Saccharobesus litoralis: one gene and its partner. The protein of the gene in region 1 interacts with the protein of each later gene in a pairwise test. Links are inferred from orthologs where the notes say so. Each region holds a gene or a part of one and is shown on either strand. Other genes may lie near its edges.

The links. The genes of interacting proteins can lie anywhere in the genome.
Region 2: the proteins of C2869_RS21300 (region 1) and bioB interact in binary tests that used the Escherichia coli proteins (3 or more experiments, as listed by UniProt). The link is inferred for Saccharobesus litoralis from one-to-one orthologs.

Annotation. Positions count from the first base shown.
Region 1 is NZ_CP026604.1:5,556,287-5,561,704, reverse strand. Bases 1,571-4,393 are described here. They hold C2869_RS21300 (class II glutamine amidotransferase), read left to right. Parts: upstream 1,571-2,506; coding sequence 2,507-3,280; downstream 3,281-4,393. Other genes in these bases: C2869_RS21290 (permease), read left to right, coding at 3,965-4,393; cueR (Cu(I)-responsive transcriptional regulator), read left to right, coding at 3,546-3,965; C2869_RS21305 (hypothetical protein), read left to right, coding at 2,090-2,476; C2869_RS21310 (acyltransferase), read right to left, coding at 1,571-1,725. Outside these bases: C2869_RS21315 (TonB-dependent receptor plug domain-containing protein), read right to left, coding at 1-696; more of C2869_RS21310, read right to left, coding at 829-1,570; more of C2869_RS21290, read left to right, coding at 4,394-5,239; C2869_RS21285 (reprolysin-like metallopeptidase), read left to right, coding at 5,349-5,418.
Region 2 is NZ_CP026604.1:3,975,454-3,979,558, reverse strand. What follows is about bases 1,298-4,105. They hold bioB (biotin synthase BioB), read right to left. Parts: upstream 3,318-4,105; coding sequence 2,277-3,317; downstream 1,298-2,276. Other genes in these bases: bioA (adenosylmethionine--8-amino-7-oxononanoate transaminase), read left to right, coding at 3,424-4,105; bioF (8-amino-7-oxononanoate synthase), read right to left, coding at 1,298-2,027. Also shown: bioD (dethiobiotin synthase), read right to left, coding at 1-37; C2869_RS14440 (methyltransferase domain-containing protein), read right to left, coding at 62-874; more of bioF, read right to left, coding at 864-1,297. UniProt on the Escherichia coli protein: Catalyzes the conversion of dethiobiotin (DTB) to biotin by the insertion of a sulfur atom into dethiobiotin via a radical-based mechanism.

The DNA of each region.
Region 1 (5,418 bases):
TTTATAGTTTAGTGCAAAGCGCCCGCCGAAATCACGATGAGCATAGTTAACTGAATCGCGAATATCGTTTTGATCCGTCGTGGTGTAATCCCAACCATTAGAGTCTAACCATTTTAAATTGGCGGACAGGTTGAGATCACCTTGTTGGTAGCCATAGGCCCCTTCAAGTAATTGCGTCGCAAAGCTGCCGGCTCCAAGTTTCAGGCTGTTTTTTTGTGTTGGCTTGGTGATGATATTGATCACCCCCGACGTGGCATTACTACCGTATAGGATAGAACCGGGGCCTTTGATAACCTCAATGCGCTCGATACTTTGGATTGGAAACGTGCGGTAAATAGTGGTGTTTAATCCGCCTGTGTTGCCATCGCGAAAGGGGCGTCCGTCGATTAATAACAGTGTGCGGCGATCAATTGAACTGGAATGCTGCCCTCTGATAGAAACGAAGTTATCGCGCAATACACTGCCGCTAAGTGGGTTGAGGCCAGAGACTCTACGCAATATATCGTGCAGGTTATTGGCGCCAAATGCTTGTATTTCCTGCTTTGAAATGACAGTGATATTCGCTGGCGCATTATTTTGTTGCTCTGCGCTTTTCGATGCCGTAACCACTTCGATTTGCATCAATTGCTGCAATGACATATCCCAAATACTTTCGACCGCTAAGGCGTAAGGCATAGAAGCGAAAGTATTAAGCATAGCAACTAGGCTTATTGATAATGACCGACGGAGCATATGCAAAAAAGGTTTAAGTTTTTGAATAATCATTAAAGTATAGAGCAGAGTCGTAATTTTGATTAATTACTGATTAATAAATTACTTAAAATTGAGTTATTGGTTTTTATCTCTTAATTTTTGCAGTTCTATATCCTTTTTCTGCCATAAGCCATTCAGCCAATTTTGAAAGCCTTGTTTAAAAGCTAAATCATTATCGTAATCGCCTAAGTGTTGCGTGGTTATAGGGATAAATTCAATGCGTACCGTTAGCCTTTTTAGTTTTCCGCAGGCGGCAGCGTGCATTGCTCCCTCTGGGTTGTCTGGATAGCATAAGGTTGTATTTAAAATACCGGAAAATTGCTGACCCATGGTGGCTAATGCAAAGGCGATCCCGCCCGCTTTTGCGGGTAGTAAATGGCGATAAGGGCTTTGTTTCAGTTGATGTTTTTGCTTGGTAAAACGCGTGCCTTCAACAAAATTAATAACCGTGACGGGTATAAACTTAAATTTTTCGCAAGCTTTTTGGGTGGTGGCAATATCGCATCCGCGCTTTTCTGGGTATTTGCTTAAATATTGTTTGCTATAGCGTTGCATTAGCGGCATGTCCAACGCCCATGCTGCTAGGCCAATAAAAGGAATTTTCAGTAATTCACGTTTAAGAAAGTAGCGGCCCGCCGGCATTTTGTTGATACATAAATAACTGATCAGCATAATATCGAACCAGCTTTGGTGATTGGCTAGCAGTAAATACCAGTTGCGCGTATTTAGATGCTCAATGCCTTGTACATCAAACTCAATCGGATTAAAGCAGCGGATAACCAGCATATTGATATAAGCCCAAGCGTGCATAAAGCTTTCAAGCACACGTGACCATTTAAATTTTAATTGGCTTGGCAGCAAGAGTTTGATCACCCCGCCGAGAATAATCAAACTACCCCAATAAACTAAATTTAACGATAACAACAGGGTGATGATTGGGCGAATGATAAAGCAGGGTAGGTGTCTTAGCATAAAATGGTATTGATGAGTATGTCTTGGCTTATATTAAAACAAACAAAAAAGCTAAATGGGCGATATTCATTTAGCTTTGTATAGTCAAAGCGATCGGGTTTTAGGGGCGGGTTTCTAGTTCCAGACGAAACCTAAGTACTTACATCCATGTAAGCAAAGCCGTCAAAGCTACCGCATCCGTGCTCACGCTCCTTACCTACATCCATGTAGGCAAGCTTCGAGACCCCATGAGCATATGCTCTACTATGTGATTGGGGCGAGTAAGCGCAGACAATGAACCATAAAACCTGAGCGAGAAGACTATATTTGGATAATAGAAGGCATTTGATTTAATAACAAGTTTAGGGGTTACCATTTGTTTGCTGTGTTTAAACTTAGTCCTGTTTGGCGATTGCTGCTGATGGCCGTCGGAGCCTTTCTAATTTACGCCAGTTGGACCTTATGGGTTAATTACAACTTAGACCCAGCGGCGGCATTTTTCTCAGCATGGGTTTATGGCTTGTATTCGTTTTCTATTACCTTGCTATTGTCTGTTACTAATGAAATTGCAGCGAAAAAACTCAACCATGGTGCCCGCGCTTTAGCTATGTTTATTACCGTGCAAACAGGGTTTATGATAGGGGTATCTTATCTGGTTAATTACCTTGCAGGTACGCCAGACATTATTAAAACCATCGCGCTAGGTGCAATACTAAGTATAATATTTTCAACTAGTTATGTACTTGGTTTACGTCAATCTAAGCTACACTAAACAACTGTTATTGTTCTGTTGATTTGAGTTATGTGTGAATTACTTGGCATGAGTGCCAATATACCGACCGACATCTGTTTTAGCTTTTCAGGTTTAATGGTGCGTGGTGGCCAAACAGCTGCTCATAAAGATGGCTTTGGTGTTACCTTTTATGAGGACAAAGGCTGTCGCACTTTCAAAGATGCTTTGCCTAGTTGCCAATCTGAAATCGCTAAACTAATTAAGCAATACCCAATTAAAAGCTGTTGTGTTATTTCACATATACGCCAAGCGAACCGTGGTCGGGTGAGTTTAGAGAATACCCATCCATTTTCGCGAGAAATGTGGGGACGAGATTGGACATTTGCCCACAATGGCCAATTAAAAGGGATAAAGCTGCTAAAACTGTCGTGGTATCAACCGGTTGGTACAACCGATAGCGAGCATGCGTTTTGTTGGTTATTGTCACGTATTAAAGACAAATATCCCAATAAAGCGCCGCGTGATATGAAAACTTTATTCCGTTATGTTGATAAGTTAGCCGCGCAATTAAACGCTATGGGTATTGCCAATTTTTTCTTAAGTGATGGTCGCTATTTATATTGCCATTGCAGTAATAACTTGCACTGGATCACCCGCCGCGCGCCCTTTGGTGTAGCAACATTACAAGATGTAGAAATGACGGTCGACTTTAAACAAGAAACTACGCCCAATGATGTGGTTACTGTAATTGCGACTAAGCCTTTAACCACCAATGAACACTGGCATCAAATGCAATCAGGTGAATCAGCGTTGTTTAATTTAGGTGAGTTAACGCCTTTGTAGCTTGTGCTTTTTATAGTCTTCTCACTCAGGTCTTATGGTTCATTGTCTGCGCTTACTCTCGACTTTGGCTCCTGCGTCGTCCTACTACCTAAATCCCTTTAGGCAACCCCAATCACATAATAGAGCATATGCTCATGGGGATTCGAAGCTTGACGGCTTCCCCTAAAACCTGATCGCTTTGACTATAGTAATTTTGTTTTTGGCTTGACCTTACACTAGATGTAAGGTTTACACTTACATTATGTGAACGATTTTGGTTGTCATAATGAAGATTAGTCAAGTTGGCCAACTCGCCGGATTACCGGTAAAAACAATACGTTTTTACGAAGCGCAAGGTTTGCTATCGCCAGTTGAGCGTGCAGCCAATGGGTATCGGCAATACAGCCAAACGCAAGTTAATCAATTACAGTTTATTCAACGCTGTCGCGCGGCAGGTTTTTCACTTGATGAATGCCGGCAAATGATGGATTTAGCCAGTAACCAACAGCGCCACAGTAAAGATGTGAAACGCCTAGTTATCGACAAAATTGCGCTGATTGAACAGCAAATTACCACCTTGCAGCAAATGCAAAATACCCTGCAAGCCCTAGCTGATCGCTGTTCAGGCGATGAGGGCGCTCGCTGTGCCATTCTCGAAGCCCTCTGTGCCCAATCACCAACTCAACAAAACTTAAAGGATAGTTGATGATGTCTAATTGTTGTTCTTCTAAAGCAAAGACTGAGCTTGAGCCTGAGCTAAAGATCACCTCGGTTGCACCAAATACCGATAGCCAAGGTACGCCATTTACACCTAAACGCGCACATAAACACGAGCATAAACACGCGCATAAAGAGGCTGTGGCAACACCATCTTGTTGTCACGCGGCAACGCAAACTACAACGTGCCAACAGCCAAAGCCGAGTGGGCTTGAACAATCCGACCATCAGGCTGCGGGTTGCTGTGCACCAACGCAGCGCCGCTTAGATTATGTGCTTTGGCTAAGTATATTGGCCTGCTTGGGGTTGTACCTGACGGCATTAGTGTCGAGCGAGACAACCCACAGTTCATGGCAACATGCTGCGTTTGGCGTGTATGAATTGGTGAACACCATGTGGTGGAGTGTGTTGTTAGCTATTTTATTTGTTGGCTTGTTAAGTCAAATACCTCAGCAGTTTGTAACCGCTATTTTAGGTCAAGGCGGCACTAAGCGTGGTTTGCTACGGGCAACCGCTGCTGGTGTGTTAATGGACTTATGTAATCACGGCATATTAATGGTTGGCATGAAATTGTACCAAAAAGGCGCCAGTCTCGGGCAGATCATGGCCTTTTTGATTGCTAGCCCGTGGAATTCTATTTCACTTACTTTGATTTTGATCGCCTTAATGGGCTGGCAATGGACACTGGCTTTTGTATTGCTATCGGCTTTATTGGCACTCAGTACCGGCTGGCTGTTTGACCGCTTTGAACAAAACGGCACTTTACCGAAAAACCCTTACCAGCATGCGTTGGCAGCCGACTTTAAATTTTGGCCTGCCGCTAAAGCCTCGCTTAGGGCGACGCAGTTTAATCAAGCGTGGTGGCAAAATACCTTGCAGCAAGGTGTAAAAGGCTCTGTTATTGTGATCAAGTGGTTGCTGATTGGTATTTTAATGGCGGTGGCGATCCGGACTTTTGTCAGTTTGGATAACTTTCAAGATTGGTTTGGTCCGACCTTGATTGGCTTAAGCTTGACCTTGGTAGCCGCGACTATTATTGAAGTGTGTTCGGAAGGCTCAGCGCCTATTGCTGGCGATTTAATGACCCGAGCGCAAGCCCCTGGAAATAGCTTTGCTTTTTTAATGGCTGGGGTGGCGACTGACTACACTGAAGTTATGGTGATCAAGCAAACTCTAGGCTCTTGGAAAGTTGCATTATTTTTGCCTTTACTAACCTTACCGCAAGTGCTGGTTATTGCTTACGCCCTAAATGTTACATTTTAATAACAATTTAATTAACTCTCACTGAGCAATTAGAACAAAGTTATCTCAAAAAGCTATCTAAATAACCTAAGCTTATAACAGTTCCTTTCAAAATTTGGCTGAGGCGAACATGAAGTTGTTATGTTTGCGTTTGGCTGTTTTGCTGTATGTTGGCTTGGGGGTTTTAGGCAACAGTTATG
Region 2 (4,105 bases), 1.6 Mb from region 1 along the record:
CATCTGTGTCTGTTCCGGTAACAAATATTCTTCTCATGATAAATTGCGGTATTCACTTAGTTTAAATGTTTTTTAATTGACCTTTGATATACGCGATGTGCCAACTGACCACTTTCTCATTGTTGCATGTTGGGTACAGTTCCTCTAACTGACGTAAAACCGCTTTAGTCAACTTGCGCTGCTTGTCACTATTAACCACTTCATTGGCACCTATCCCTTTAAGCTCATGCATAATTGATAAAACATTAGGATAGCTTAGCTCTTCTACACAACTTAACACATTGCTTGTAAGTGAGGAGATCGCCTGTAATTTGTGGCGTAACGTATCTTCAGCCAAAAATTGATTAATATGGCGGGTTTCATCCAGTTTTAACCAAGTTTGATTGAGCTCGGCTAACGTGCCGTCTAATAAGGTCGATAATACAAAGCAGCCATTTTTCTTGAGGTGTTTTTCAAATTGGGAAAATACTAATTTAATGTCACACCATTGAATGGCTAAACTTGAAATAATCAAATCAAACTGGCCAAGTTCAGGTAAATTTTCGATGTCTGCTAAAACGAAATCGCGTTGATAGCCTTTTGTCGTCATTTTGCTTTTTGCGACCTCAAGCATACCAGGCGCAATATCCACTCCAACATAATCAAAGCATGAAATTTCTTGCTCTAATTGAGTTGCTAAATCAGCCGTGCCGCAGCCTAAATCTAAAATACGTAGCGGTTGCGATGAATTATCAGACAACGATTGTTTTGCAAGTTTACAAACGTGTTTAACAACGCTTTTTTGTAAGCGGGCTATTTGATCATAGGCTTTAGCCGCTTTACTAAACGCGTTAGCTATACGTACCTTTTGTTCAGGTTGTAAACTAGGACTCATTGCACACCTGACTAATAGTTTTAGTTAAGTAATCAATATCTTCAATTGTGTGCTCAGTGGTGAGCGTAATACGCAATCGACTGCTATTTTCAGGAACGGTTGGCGGACGGATCGCCGTTAACCAGATCCCTTTTTCTCGCAATCGGTTAGCTACCGAAATCGCCTGCGCTGCATCACCGATAATGACAGGTTGAATAGCAGAAGTAGAATCCAATAATGATACTTTTTCATGCGCCAAGTTTGCTCTGAACCTTGCAATAATACTGGCTAACTTTTCTCTGCGCCAAGCTTCACTCTTTAACACATCAACGGCTTTGCTTATAGCAGTAGCCTGCGCAGGAGACATCGCCGTGCTGTATATATAACTGCGAGAAAATTGGACTAAATAATCAGTAACCGGTTGAGTACTGGCGATCATAGCACCAGCTAAACCGAACGCTTTACCAAATGTCGCCATTAAAATATCCGGTCGCTGTGCATTTTGACAATGCCAAGTTCCTTGACCTTGCTGGCCATTAACACCTATGCCATGCGCATCGTCAATCATGGTTAATGCATCATGCTTTTTCGCCAATAATTGAATATCTTTAATGGGGGCACTATCGCCATCCATACTAAACACGCCTTCTGACACTATAACTTTGTTTTGCGCATGCGCTTCAAGGCGATTGGCTAAATGCGTCATATCATTGTGCTTATAACGTATTGTTTTTGCCTCACTCGCTAAACCACCATCAATCAAAGATGCGTGATTGAGCTTGTCTTGAATAATTAAATCATGCTTATCAAATAGCGTTTTTAGTAATGTTGAATTAGCAGAAAAGCCTGTTGAAAATAGTAAAACTGACTCATACCCTAACCAGTCAGCCAATTTATGCTCTAGGTCTTGATGAATTGCGTGATAACCATTTATTAAGGCACTACCTGTAGAGCCGCAACCATAAATATCAGCACCTTTGGCGTAAGCGTCTTGAATATCGGGATGTAAACTCAAGCCTAAATAATCATTGCCTGAAAAATTAAGATAAGACTGACCTTGAATAACAACCGTGCGGCCACGCGGTACACTGGCGTAACGTTGACGATATAAAGCTTGCTTGTGCCGAGCGTCTAGTGAAGTTTGAAGCTGAGATTGGAATGTTAAAAACGACATATAAACTGAAAAGCCAAGACTGGTATAAATCCAACCTTGGCTTTTATTGTAACCCTAAAATATAAATCTGAAATTTAAATTTACTGGCTAATATAGTCAAAGCGATCAGGTTTTAGGGGAAGCCGTCAAGCTTCGAGACCCCATGAGCATATGCTCTATTATGTGATTGGGGCGAGTAAGCGCCGACAATGAACCATAAGACCTGAGCGAGAAGACTATAATATTGCCAAGTATCTCATTCAACGAAAGTTAGCTTGCTTCGTAGAACATTTCAGGTTGTTGCGCTTCAACAACGGCCTCCATTAAGGCTGCTTCAGTGACCTCATCAGAATACCCTTGTTGATTTTCGGTATTAATGCCTAACTTAGCAAATAATTCCATATCTTTATTTTCTTCTGGGTTTTCTGTCGTCAGTAGCTTTTCACCATAGAAAATCGAATTTGCTCCAGCAAAGAAACACATAGATTGCATTTGTTCATTCATTTCGGTACGACCAGCGGATAAACGAACATGCGATTTAGGCATCATAATACGAGCTACCGCTATGGTACGAATAAATTCAAAATGATCAAAATCCTCTAAATCTTCTAAAGGCGTACCGTCTACTTTTACCAACATATTAATTGGTACACTGTCTGGGTGCTGCTCAAGATTGGCTAATTGAATAAGCAAACCTGAACGGTCATTGGCAGTTTCGCCCATACCCAAAATACCACCACTACACACTTTCATACCGGCATCGCGTACATTTTGTAACGTGTCCATACGATCTTGATAAGTACGAGTGGTAATAATTTCCCCATAAAACTCTGGAGAGGTATCTAAATTATGATTGTAGTAATCTAAACCGGCTTCTTTTAATACATATGCTTGTTCACGAGTCAGCATTCCAAGCGTCATACACGACTCCAAACCTAGCTCTTTAACCCCTTCAACCATTTTTAAGATATAAGGCATATCGCGATCTTTAGGATTACGCCAAGCAGCCCCCATACAGAAACGGCTAGAACCGTTCTTTTTAGCAATACGAGCTTTTTCAAGTACGGCTTCAACTTCCATTAACTTTTCTTTTTCTAAGTCAGTATCGTAGCGCGCACTTTGCGGACAATATTTACAATCTTCAGGACAAGCTCCCGTTTTAATCGAAAGCAAAGTCGATACTTGAACTTCATTTGGATTAAAGTTTTCACGGTGCACACTATGTGCTTTAAACAGTAAATCATTGAAAGGTAATGCAAATAGCGCATTAACTTGCTCTAAAGTCCAATCGTGGCGTAGTTCAGTCGACATAAATATTATCTTGGTTAACTCATAATTTGATGGACAGTTTATGCTAGCGCTTTAAACTGTCAACTAAAAGCTCCCTCAAAGTTTACTAACGGATGATTTTTAAACAATGATAGATTATCAATTTGACCGAGACCATATTTGGCACCCTTATACATCGTTAACAAAACCTCTTCCTGTTTATGGTGTAACAAAAACGCAAGGATGCGAAATTCATTTAGATAATGGTCAGGTACTCGTTGACGGCATGTCATCTTGGTGGGCAGCCATGCATGGCTATAACCACCCCGTTATTAATCAAGCGATGAAAAACCAAATCGATAATATGAGCCATATTATGTTTGGTGGTCTTACGCACGAACCTGCTATTGAACTTTGTAAACGTTTAGTCGAGTTAACTCCCAAAGGATTAGATAAAGTATTTTTATCAGACTCTGGCTCTGTATCTGTCGAAGTGGCTTTGAAAATGGCGGTGCAATATTGGCATAGCCAAGGTAAACCAGAAAAAACCAAGATAGTCACTCCGCGTAACGGTTATCATGGCGACACATTCGCCGCAATGTCGGTATGTGATCCCGTTACAGGTATGCATTCTTTATTTAGCGGCGCAATGCAACAACAATTATTTGTTGAGCGTCCCACGCCTCGAATTGAAGCGCAATGGCATTCTGATGCCATCAATTCACTAAGAAAAACGTTAAGCGACAACCACGCAAGTATCGCTGCCCTAATCCTAGAACCGATTGTTCAAGGTACCGGTGGTATGAATTTTTATCACCCTGAGTATTTAC